2 regions of the Pseudarthrobacter sp. rb genome follow, and region 2 is predicted to be linked to the other one. Evidence: riboswitches for the same ligand, from Rfam matches in the RefSeq annotation. Region 2 holds a riboswitch; the other holds the start of a gene.
The links. A riboswitch is a leader RNA that binds a small molecule or an ion and turns the genes downstream of it on or off. The one in region 2 is predicted to bind cyclic di-AMP.

Region 1 (4,469 bases), on a different contig from region 2:
CGGCCTACGGTCCGTGGCTGCGGTGGGTGGTCCTTGCAGGCGGGCTGGCCGGGGCAGCAGGCGCGGGCTTCAGCCAGTTCCTGGGCATGCGTTCGGTGCAGCGGACGACGGCGGCGCTGGCCATCGCTGCAACGCTCGCCGGGCCGCTGGCCTTCTCCATCTCCACCGCGTCCACAGCGCACAGTGGGGCAATTGTCAGTGCCGGCCCCATTTCCGGATTCGGCGCAGGGCCAGGCGGTGCCCCCGCCGGCGTCCGGAACAGCCGGAACGGCTCCGGCGCGAACAGCACCGGCCCTACAGGTATTGCGGGGCGGGGCAACACAAACCCGGGCAGTACGGCACAGGGCAATACGGGGCAGGGCTTCCGGCAGCCGAATGCCCAGGGCGGCACGGGCTTCGCCGGCGGCCGCGGGGGTGGCGCGGGCGGCCTCCTGCGTGCGCCCACGCCGTCGGCTGATCTGGTCGCCGCGCTCAAGAGCAGCGCCTCGAGTTACACCTGGGCCGCGGCCGTGGTGGGCTCCAACAACGCCGCAGGTTACCAACTGGCAACGGAGCTGCCGGTCATGGCGGTGGGCGGCTTCAACGGTACCGACCCCTCCCCCACGTTGGCGCAGTTCCAGGACCTGGTAGACCTGGGAGAGATCCATTACTTCATCGGCGGCGGAGCCATGCGCTCCAACAGCGGTTCCGACGCTGCCAGCCGGATCGCGGAGTGGGTGGCAGCCAATTTCACGTCGCAGAGCATTGGCGGCACTACGGTTTACGAACTGACCGGCCACTGACGAGGACGCCCCGTCCCGGGCTGCATGATGGCTTGGCACGCGAGTGCCGGGGCTGCATGATGCCCGGCCGGGCAGGTCCCCACCCGGATACTCCCCGTCGCAGCCGGGCAACCCGACGCGCTGCCGCCCGTGACTTCCGTTACCTAAATGTGACTTTCACTTGATCTTCCTGTACCGTCGATTGGGTGCGGTCCCCGTTCGGGCCGCATATCCCGGGTTGACGCCAAGCTCTGCCGCTTCCCCGGATTTCCGATTGAGCAACGGCAGAGGCGGGGGACCCACCGTCCCGGGCAATGAACGCCCTTGGGGTTAAGCCAGTACGTGATTTTCCGTACGGCCGGATGCCCTCATCCGAACCCGACAGCTAACTCCGCAGGTGTGAGAGGCGATCAATCATGTTCAAAAACACGGCAGAAGCACGCCTGCATGCCAAGGCTAAACATAAGGCCACGCAGCAGGCAAAGAAAACCACCCTGGGCCGCCGGGCCGGAATCCTCGCAGCATCCTGCGCGGTGCTGGTTGGGGTCGGCGCAGCCGGCCAGGCCACCAGCAGCATGGCCCCGGTGTCATCAACCCAGGCAACCCAGGCAGCGTCCGATGCCCAGATGAGCATCGAGAAGAGTGAGATCCGTTCCAACCCGGCGGCGAGCCCCGCTCCCGCTGCAATCGCAGTGGCACCACAGGCGGCGGAGCCCGCTCCCGCGCCGGTCGCGCCGGCGCCTGCACCTGCACCTGCACCCGAGCCCGCCCCGGCTCCGGAGCCGGCACCCGCCGTCGCAATCAACGACCCCGCCGGCGCCCAGGCCTACGCCGCCAGCCAGTTGGCCACGTACGGATGGGGTCCGGACCAGATGCAGTGCCTCCAAACGCTGTGGACCAAGGAATCGGACTGGACCACTACGGCCACCAATCCCAGCAGCGGTGCGTACGGAATCGTCCAGTCCCTCCCTGCTGAGAAGATGGCCAGCTCCGGCGCCGACTACCTCACCAATTACCGCACGCAGATCAACTGGGGCCTGAACTACATCAAGCTCAGCTATGCCTCCCCGTGCGGTGCGCTCAACTTCCACCTGGCGCACAACTGGTACTAGCCACCGCTCCCCTGCGGCTTCGCGCCGAAGGACCACCTTCCGCGGAGCCTTCCCTGCATTGACCGCGGCCGACGGCGCGTGCCGGCTCCCCGCCGTCGTACGCCTTGGGCAGGGCCACAGCAGGGAATTGCAGCGTCATTTACGGCCCGCATCCATAGGGATGCGGGCCGTGGTGCTCTAACCAAGAGTGCCTTAACCTCAGGGTGCTTCAGCTGCAGTGCCTCATGGTGCGGTGCTTGGGGTTGCGGTGCTTGGGGTTGCGTCCGTCCCAGCGTTCCGCCACGGGATGTATTGGACGGACCACTTGTTTCCGTCCGGATCGGCGAAGTAGACAAAGTGGCCCCACGGCAGCACCTCGATGTCACTGACGTCCACACCGTTGTTCCTCAGGTGGTCGTGCGCTGCCTGGATGTCGTCCACCACCATCTGTAGCGTGGTTCCCGTGCCGGGTGGGGCGTCCAGGAGCCCCTCGCCCATGCAGATGGAGCAGGCCGACCCGGGCGGGGTCAACTGCAAAAAGCGGATGTCGTCCGAAGGCCGCTCGTCGTAGTCGGCGTTGAAGCCCACCTTGTTGACGTAGAAATCCTTGGCCCGGTCAACGTCGGACACGGGGACATAGACAAGTTCGAGTTTCCAGTCCATCCGCACAGGCTAGCGGCGGGGACGGCTTCAAAAAAGGGTGAAAACTACCCTGCGATGCCGTACAGGCGGTCGCCTGCATCGCCCAGGCCGGGAACAATGTAGGACTTCTCGTTGAGTTTCTCGTCGATGGAGGCCAGGACGATGTGCACGTTTGCGTCGCCCAGTTCCTCCTCCAGCTTGGCCAGGCCTTCGGGAGCGGCCAGCAGGCAGATGCAGGTGACGTCCGACGCGCCCCGCTTGAACAGGAACTTGATGGCCTCGCGCAACGTGCCGCCGGTGGCCAGCATGGGATCCAGGACGAACACCTGGCGGCCGGTCAGGTCCTCCGGCAGGCGCTCCGCGTAGGTGATGATGTCCAGCGTCTCCTCGTCCCGGGCCATGCCCAGGAAGCCCACCTCGGCGGTGGGAACCAGCTTGGTCATGCCCTCCAGCATGCCCAGCCCCGCGCGCAGGATGGGGACCACCAGCGGGGTGGGCTTGGTGAACGCCGTGCCGATGGTGGTGCTGACAGGCGTCTCGATGGTGACGGGCTCCGTGCGGACCTCCCGCGTGGCTTCGTAGGCCAGCAAGGTCACCAGCTCTTCCGTCAGCTGGCGGAAGACCGGCGACGGCGTGTTCTTGTCCCGCAGGACGGTGAGCTTGTGGGCGACCAGGGGGTGGTCAACAACGAGAGTACGCATCCCCCAAAACTATCATCCGGCGGTGTCCTTGTTGTGGCTGCCGCGGGCATGCTCCTTGCCGCCGTCGCCGTGGTGGTGCACTTCCTCGGCCACCACATCCCGGACGATCGGACGGTCGAACGACGGAGCCGCACCGGCGTGCTCCCGCCTGCGGACCAGGTGGAACAGCCTGTGCGCCAGGATCACCACGCCCACCCAGGTGAGGCCCAGCAGCCACCCGGCCATGACGTCCGTCAGCCAGTGGTGGCCAAGGAAGACGCGGCTCAGCCCCATGGCGATGATGAAGAGCGCGCCGGCCGTGATGGCGGTGACCCGTACCAGCATGGTGTTGAACTGGAGGCAGATGAGGTAGGCCACCAGGCTGATCACCACGGTGGTATTTAGGGTGTGGCCGCTTGGGAAGGACGGTGAATCCTCGTAAGGGGGCACCGCGTCCGCATGGTCCGGGCGGGTGCGGCCCACCAGTTTCTTGCCAAAGGTGGTGGCCATGATGGAGACCCCCGCCGCACCGCCGATCAGGACGAGCGGTCGCCAGTTCCGGCTGAGGAACGTCAGCCAGGCGGTGAGGATGCTGGCAAGGATGGGCATGCCGATGCCGCCGCCGATGTTGGTGAAGCCGGTAACGAACGCATCAAGTCCGGGGCTGCGCAGGCTCTCGGCCAGGGCCAGGGCCGGCTTGTCCAGGTTGGCCAGGCCGGCAGAATCCACCACGTTGTCGTACACCTCGGCGCCCAGCAATGCCAGGGACACGATGATGACGCCGCCCACAAGGATGGTGAGGACGAGCGCCGCGTAAGGTTTGAACCAGAGACCTAGCCGATCCCGAAGAGTGTCCATGGTGCCTCCCGGCATCCGTAAGTAACCTGAGTATCCCCGAAACTATCATTGAGCCATGCCGTTGCCCGAAAAGAAATATGATGCCTGGATGGGCCTTGCCCTGGCGGAAGCACGCAGGGCACTCGCCACGGAGGATGTTCCCATCGGCGCCGTGGTGATAGGGCCCGACGGCGGGGTGCTGGGTTCCGGCCGGAACCAGCGGGAGGAACTGGGCGATCCTACGGCCCATGCCGAGGTGGTGGCTATCCGCGAAGCGGCGGGGCGGCTGCAGGAACGGGCACGGCTCGACGGCGGCCGCGGCGACGGCTGGCGGTTGTCCGACTGCACGCTGGTGGTCACGCTGGAACCCTGCGCGATGTGTGCCGGAGCAATTGTCCTGGCCCGGATCCCGCGGGTGGTGTTCGGGGCCTGGGACGAGAAGGCCGGCGCCGCAGGCT
Region 2 (4,469 bases):
GCATGTCCGGGCTATGGATCGACATCACAAGAGTAAACAAAGAAGTGCAAAATCAGGTAATCGCCGCCCCCGGAGCCCAACCGGGGCACGAAGACGGGAAAGGCAAGGGGCACCACTGGGGGAACCCGTTAAAGCGCGAGGGACCCCCGCCTGGCGGCGGGGGTCCCTTACAGCAATTCGCGGGCGGCGTTGGATCAGGCCGCCCCAGGACTGCCTAACGTACGCGGATGGCAACCGCGCCAGAGCCAACATTGGCGCTGAAGACCACGGTGTCGTTGCCGTTGAAGCCGCCGTGGACGGCCATCCCGTTTCCGGCGTAAACGGCAATGTGAGCCATACCTCCGCCACCGTCAGCGTAGTACAGCAGGTCACCGGCCTGGGCCTGGGACATGGGCACAGTGTCACCCAGTGACAGGTAGCCAGCCGGCCAGTCGTGGAAGTGGATGCCGACGGCGGCCAGTGCGTTGGTCACCAGCATGGTGCAGTCTTGGTGCACGCCGAGCTGGGCGTAAGCGGCGGACAGGATGGCAGCACCCTTGCCGCTGGCCGAAGCCTGGCCTGCCGGTGCGGCCGGAGCGGCAGCGGTTGCAACCTTGGCGGTGACCTTGGGAGCAGCAGCCGGCTGGGCGGCAGGAGCAGCTTCCTGCACCTGAACCTCGGGCTCCGGCTCAACGACGGGAGCCGGCGTGGTGGTAACGGCGGGCTTCTCGTAGCTGATGGAAATAGTGGAAGCCGCGGAAATCGGGGCGTCGACGACGGATTCAACTTCCAGCTGGGATGCAGGAGCGGAATCGCGCTTGACGTTGGTGTCGGCAGCGTTGGCCGCGATGCCACTGGTCAGGACCAGACCGGAAGCAGCAGCGATGACAGCAGCCTGGCGGCCCATGCCACCGGCATTGTCGCTGACAGCTTTGGCAATGACAGCGATCGAGTTGGTTTTGGTGACCTCGGCGCGGTGCCGTGCGGTAGCACGAGTCGTCATCAGTTCTCTCTTTCGTTTTTCCTTCGAACCGCGGGTAGGCAGGCAAAGGGAACTGGACGCGCCGGCATCTTGGGGGCAAGCCGGCGCATTCCGAACGGGGATGTGGTTTCTAGCGAAAAAGCTTTGGGCAAAGAAATAGCCCTTGGAGCATGAAGCCCAAGAACTACTTGTTGAGGTGGTAGTACGACGAGGTACCGGTGGCTGCAGGCGAGTGGAGCAGCGTGCCCTGGGAAGGGTTGAGTGCGCTGACCATCATGCCGTTGCCGACGTAGATGCCCACGTGCGCGCCGCCGTTCTGGACCACAACGTCGCCCGGCTGCGGGGTGGAGGTGGGGGTCATGATGTTCCACGCGTTGGTGCGGGGGATGCTGATCCCGGCCTGGGCGTAGACCCACTGGACGAACCCGGAGCAGTCCCAGCCGGTGACGGGGCTGGTGCCGCCCCACACGTAGGAGTGGCCGATGCCGGTGTAGGCGATTGCTGCAATGCCGGAGGTTGCGGCGGAGACAGTCTCGGCAGCCTTGGCGGCAGGGGCAGCGTCCTGGCCTGCGGTGGCAGCGGCGTCGCGCTCGGCCGGCGCGGTGGACTGCGGACGCACCGCTTCCACCTTTGGAGCGGCGGTGGTCTTGACGACGGGACGTTCGAAGGAAACCGTAGCCGTGGGGGCGGCAGTGACGGCGAGGGCCGTCTGGGCCGAACCGGACTCGGTGGATGCGGAGACACCAGCGGTGGTGTCAGCTGCGGTGGCGGGCAGGCCCATGCTCAGGATGAGGCCCGACGCGGCTGCCACAACGGCAGCCTGGCGGCCTACGGTCCCGGCATTTGCACTGACGGCCTTGGACACGGCGTCCAGGGGGTTAATGCGAACCGTTTGCGCACGGTGGCGCGCAGAATTATGGCGTGAAGACACGAAGGTAGCCTCTCCCAATGCCTGCGAGGTGAGCTGTCGGATTCGGATGGGAGTCACCCGGCCACTCTGCTTCCTGGGAAGCTCATGACTTAACCCCAAGGCCTTCAGGAAATGAAGGCCAAAATTGGTTCCCCCGCCCCTGCCAGACGATGAAATGCGAACGGACCTTGAGCGGTGGCAGAGTTAGGCAATCCACTCAAGAGCGTCAACTTCGGAAAAGTTGACGCGAGTTAGACGGTACAGCAGTTTTGTTTCAATGTCACATTCAGGTCACGGCAGGTCCCTGCGATCTGAGAGTGGACAATCATTCGGCTACAGCCAGCCCATGGGATCGACCACTTCGCCGTTGACCTGGACCTCAAAGTGCAGGTGGCAGCCGGTGGATGCGCCCGTGGTGCCGCTGAGTGCCACAACCTCGCCACGGGAGACGGTCTGGCCCACCTTGACGTTGAACGACGACAGGTGGTTGTAGGTGGTCTCCAGCCCGTTGCCGTGGTCGATGACCACCCGGTTTCCACCGCCATACTGGTGCCAGCCCGCGAAGGTCACGGTGCCGGTCGCGGCCGCCAGGACGGACGTTCCGCACTGTGCCACGAAGTCCTGGCCGCGGTGGAAGTCTCCGGAGCCGCCGGTGATGGGGCTCACGCGGTAACCAAAGGGCGAGGCGGTGGTGAGGGATGCCAGCGGTGCGGCCAGGGTGCCGGCCGAGGCGGCCCGCGTGACGGAGCCGGCGGACTGGGCGCTCAGGAGCTGCTTCAGCTTCCCGTCGGGGTCGGCCTGGGTCACCACTGCCGAACGGCTGAAGTCGATTTGGGCGCCAACATCAGCGGAAATCTGGGGCTGCGGGCTGACGGCGGAGGCTGCCAATGGCGCGTTGCCGGCGGCGTCCGTGGCCATGACGGGGCTGGTGGCGGGCACTGTGACCGTCAGAACCAGGCCGGTGGCGGCCAGGGCGATTCCAGCTTTCTGGCCAATGCCACTGGCGGCGGCGAACTCCGTCACCTGCCGGAACGGACCCCGGCGGCGGCGCGCATCGCGATGCAGATCGCGGGGACGCTCCGCTGCGGCATCTTCGACAACCCGGGGTGCCGAAGGGGGGCCTGCGGCGCGGCGGCGGCCCCGGGAGGTCTGCGTGGTCAAGAAGGGTTCCTCTCTGGAAAAGCCTGCGGAGTTAGCTGTCGGATGCGGGTCAGAGAGATCAAAGACCCGGCCCGTCATGGGCAAGCTTCTGCACAGGGGTATTCCCGGAAGAATCCTTCGCTGGAGAGGCTTGCTGCTGACGGACTTCACCCCAAGGCAGTCCCCCGCTGCCAATTGTGGTTCCCCCGCCTCTGCCAGTAACGACTCGTGCACCCGATCCGCTGGCAGAGCTCGGCTCCGGATCGGGTAACGCTTAAGTATCAACGATTGCTTCCACTATAGGGCCTTAAGACCCTAGGTAACAATTCCGTTATCTTTGCGTGGAAGCTCTGCGCTGGGGTATTGGGACGCGGCTCAGGGCTGCTTAACAGCGACAAAAACATGCGCGGCTACCTCAGGCGGCAACTCCAGCGCACCTTCGATTCCGGACACCCGCACGGAGATGTAATCTCCCACGCGTTCCAGCGCAACGGCAGCGCCGGGCCGGATCCCGCCTTCGTCCAGTTGCGCCAGCAGTTCCGGCTCCACCTGGATTGGCTCAGCCAGCCGGCTGATGGTCACTGCAGAGGCGGGACCGTAGCCCTTCATGGCCTCTACCAGGCTGATGGCTCCGTCGGGGAAGCCGGTGGCCGGTTGTCCGCCCAGGGCAGCGAGGCCGGGGATCGGGTTGCCGTAGGGCGATTCGGTGGGGTGGTCCAGCATCTCGTAGATGCGCCGCTCAACGCGCTCGCTCATGACGTGTTCCCAGCGGCAGGCTTCGTCGTGCACGTAGGCCCAGTCCAGACCGATAACGTCAGCCAGCAGGCGTTCGGCCAGCCGGTGCTTGCGCATGACTTCGGTGGCCCGCTTGCGGCCCGTGTCCGTGAGTTCAAGATGCCTGTCGCCGGAGACGACGACGAGTCCGTCGCGTTCCATCCTGCCGATGGTCTGGGACACCGTGGGGCCGGAGTGGCGCAGACGCTCGGCGATACGGGCCCGAAGGGCAACGATGTTTTCTTCCTCAAGCTCCAGGATGGTCCTGAGGTACATCTCCGTAGTGTCGATCAGATCCGTCATCCAGCTCAGCTCCTCGAGCGCAGTACCTTGCGTTGTCCCACCGTACCGCCTGTTCCCGCGAGGTAGTCCGGGGGCTAGCTTAGCCTATTTTGACTTTGTCCGAATAGCTGGCCCCTGGGCAGCCACCCACGAACGGGACCGTCTCATTGTCTGGACTTTGCCCCCTCCGGCTCCCGCACCCACTGCCCTTCAGGCAGAATGGAACAGGCCTGCCGCGCAGCCATCGCGCGCTGCGGCCACCCTTACCCGCCCGTCCGGACCAAAGTTTTCGTCCCCGCCGAATTGGAGCACCTGTGAGCGACACCAGCATCACGATCCCCGCCGACCTCCTGCCCAAGGACGGGCGGTTCGGCGCCGGCCCGTCAAAGGTCCGCCAGGAAC

Region 1: another riboswitch for cyclic di-AMP. It lies ahead of ACWRN3_RS15070 (aggregation-promoting factor C-terminal-like domain-containing protein); the one in region 2 lies ahead of ACWRN3_RS13990 (M23 family metallopeptidase).

The regions. Positions count from the first base shown of each region.
Region 1 is NZ_JBWJAR010000011.1:51,685-56,153, reverse strand. Features, by position in the region: gene ACWRN3_RS15075 (ArnT family glycosyltransferase) at 1-782, shown strand, start outside; cyclic di-AMP (ydaO/yuaA leader) riboswitch at 1,012-1,172, shown strand; gene ACWRN3_RS15070 (aggregation-promoting factor C-terminal-like domain-containing protein) at 1,178-1,873, shown strand; gene ACWRN3_RS15065 (glyoxalase superfamily protein) at 2,096-2,515, opposite strand; gene upp (uracil phosphoribosyltransferase) at 2,560-3,195, opposite strand; gene ACWRN3_RS15055 (phosphatase PAP2 family protein) at 3,208-4,032, opposite strand; gene ACWRN3_RS15050 (nucleoside deaminase) at 4,088-4,469, shown strand, end outside.
Region 2 is NZ_JBWJAR010000009.1:145,114-149,582, forward strand. Features, by position in the region: gene ACWRN3_RS13980 (NlpC/P60 family protein) at 215-982, opposite strand; gene ACWRN3_RS13985 (C40 family peptidase) at 1,146-1,826, opposite strand; cyclic di-AMP (ydaO/yuaA leader) riboswitch at 1,897-2,076, opposite strand; gene ACWRN3_RS13990 (M23 family metallopeptidase) at 2,205-3,032, opposite strand; cyclic di-AMP (ydaO/yuaA leader) riboswitch at 3,037-3,248, opposite strand; gene ACWRN3_RS13995 (iron-dependent transcriptional repressor DtxR) at 3,387-4,088, opposite strand; gene serC (phosphoserine transaminase) at 4,382-4,469, shown strand, end outside.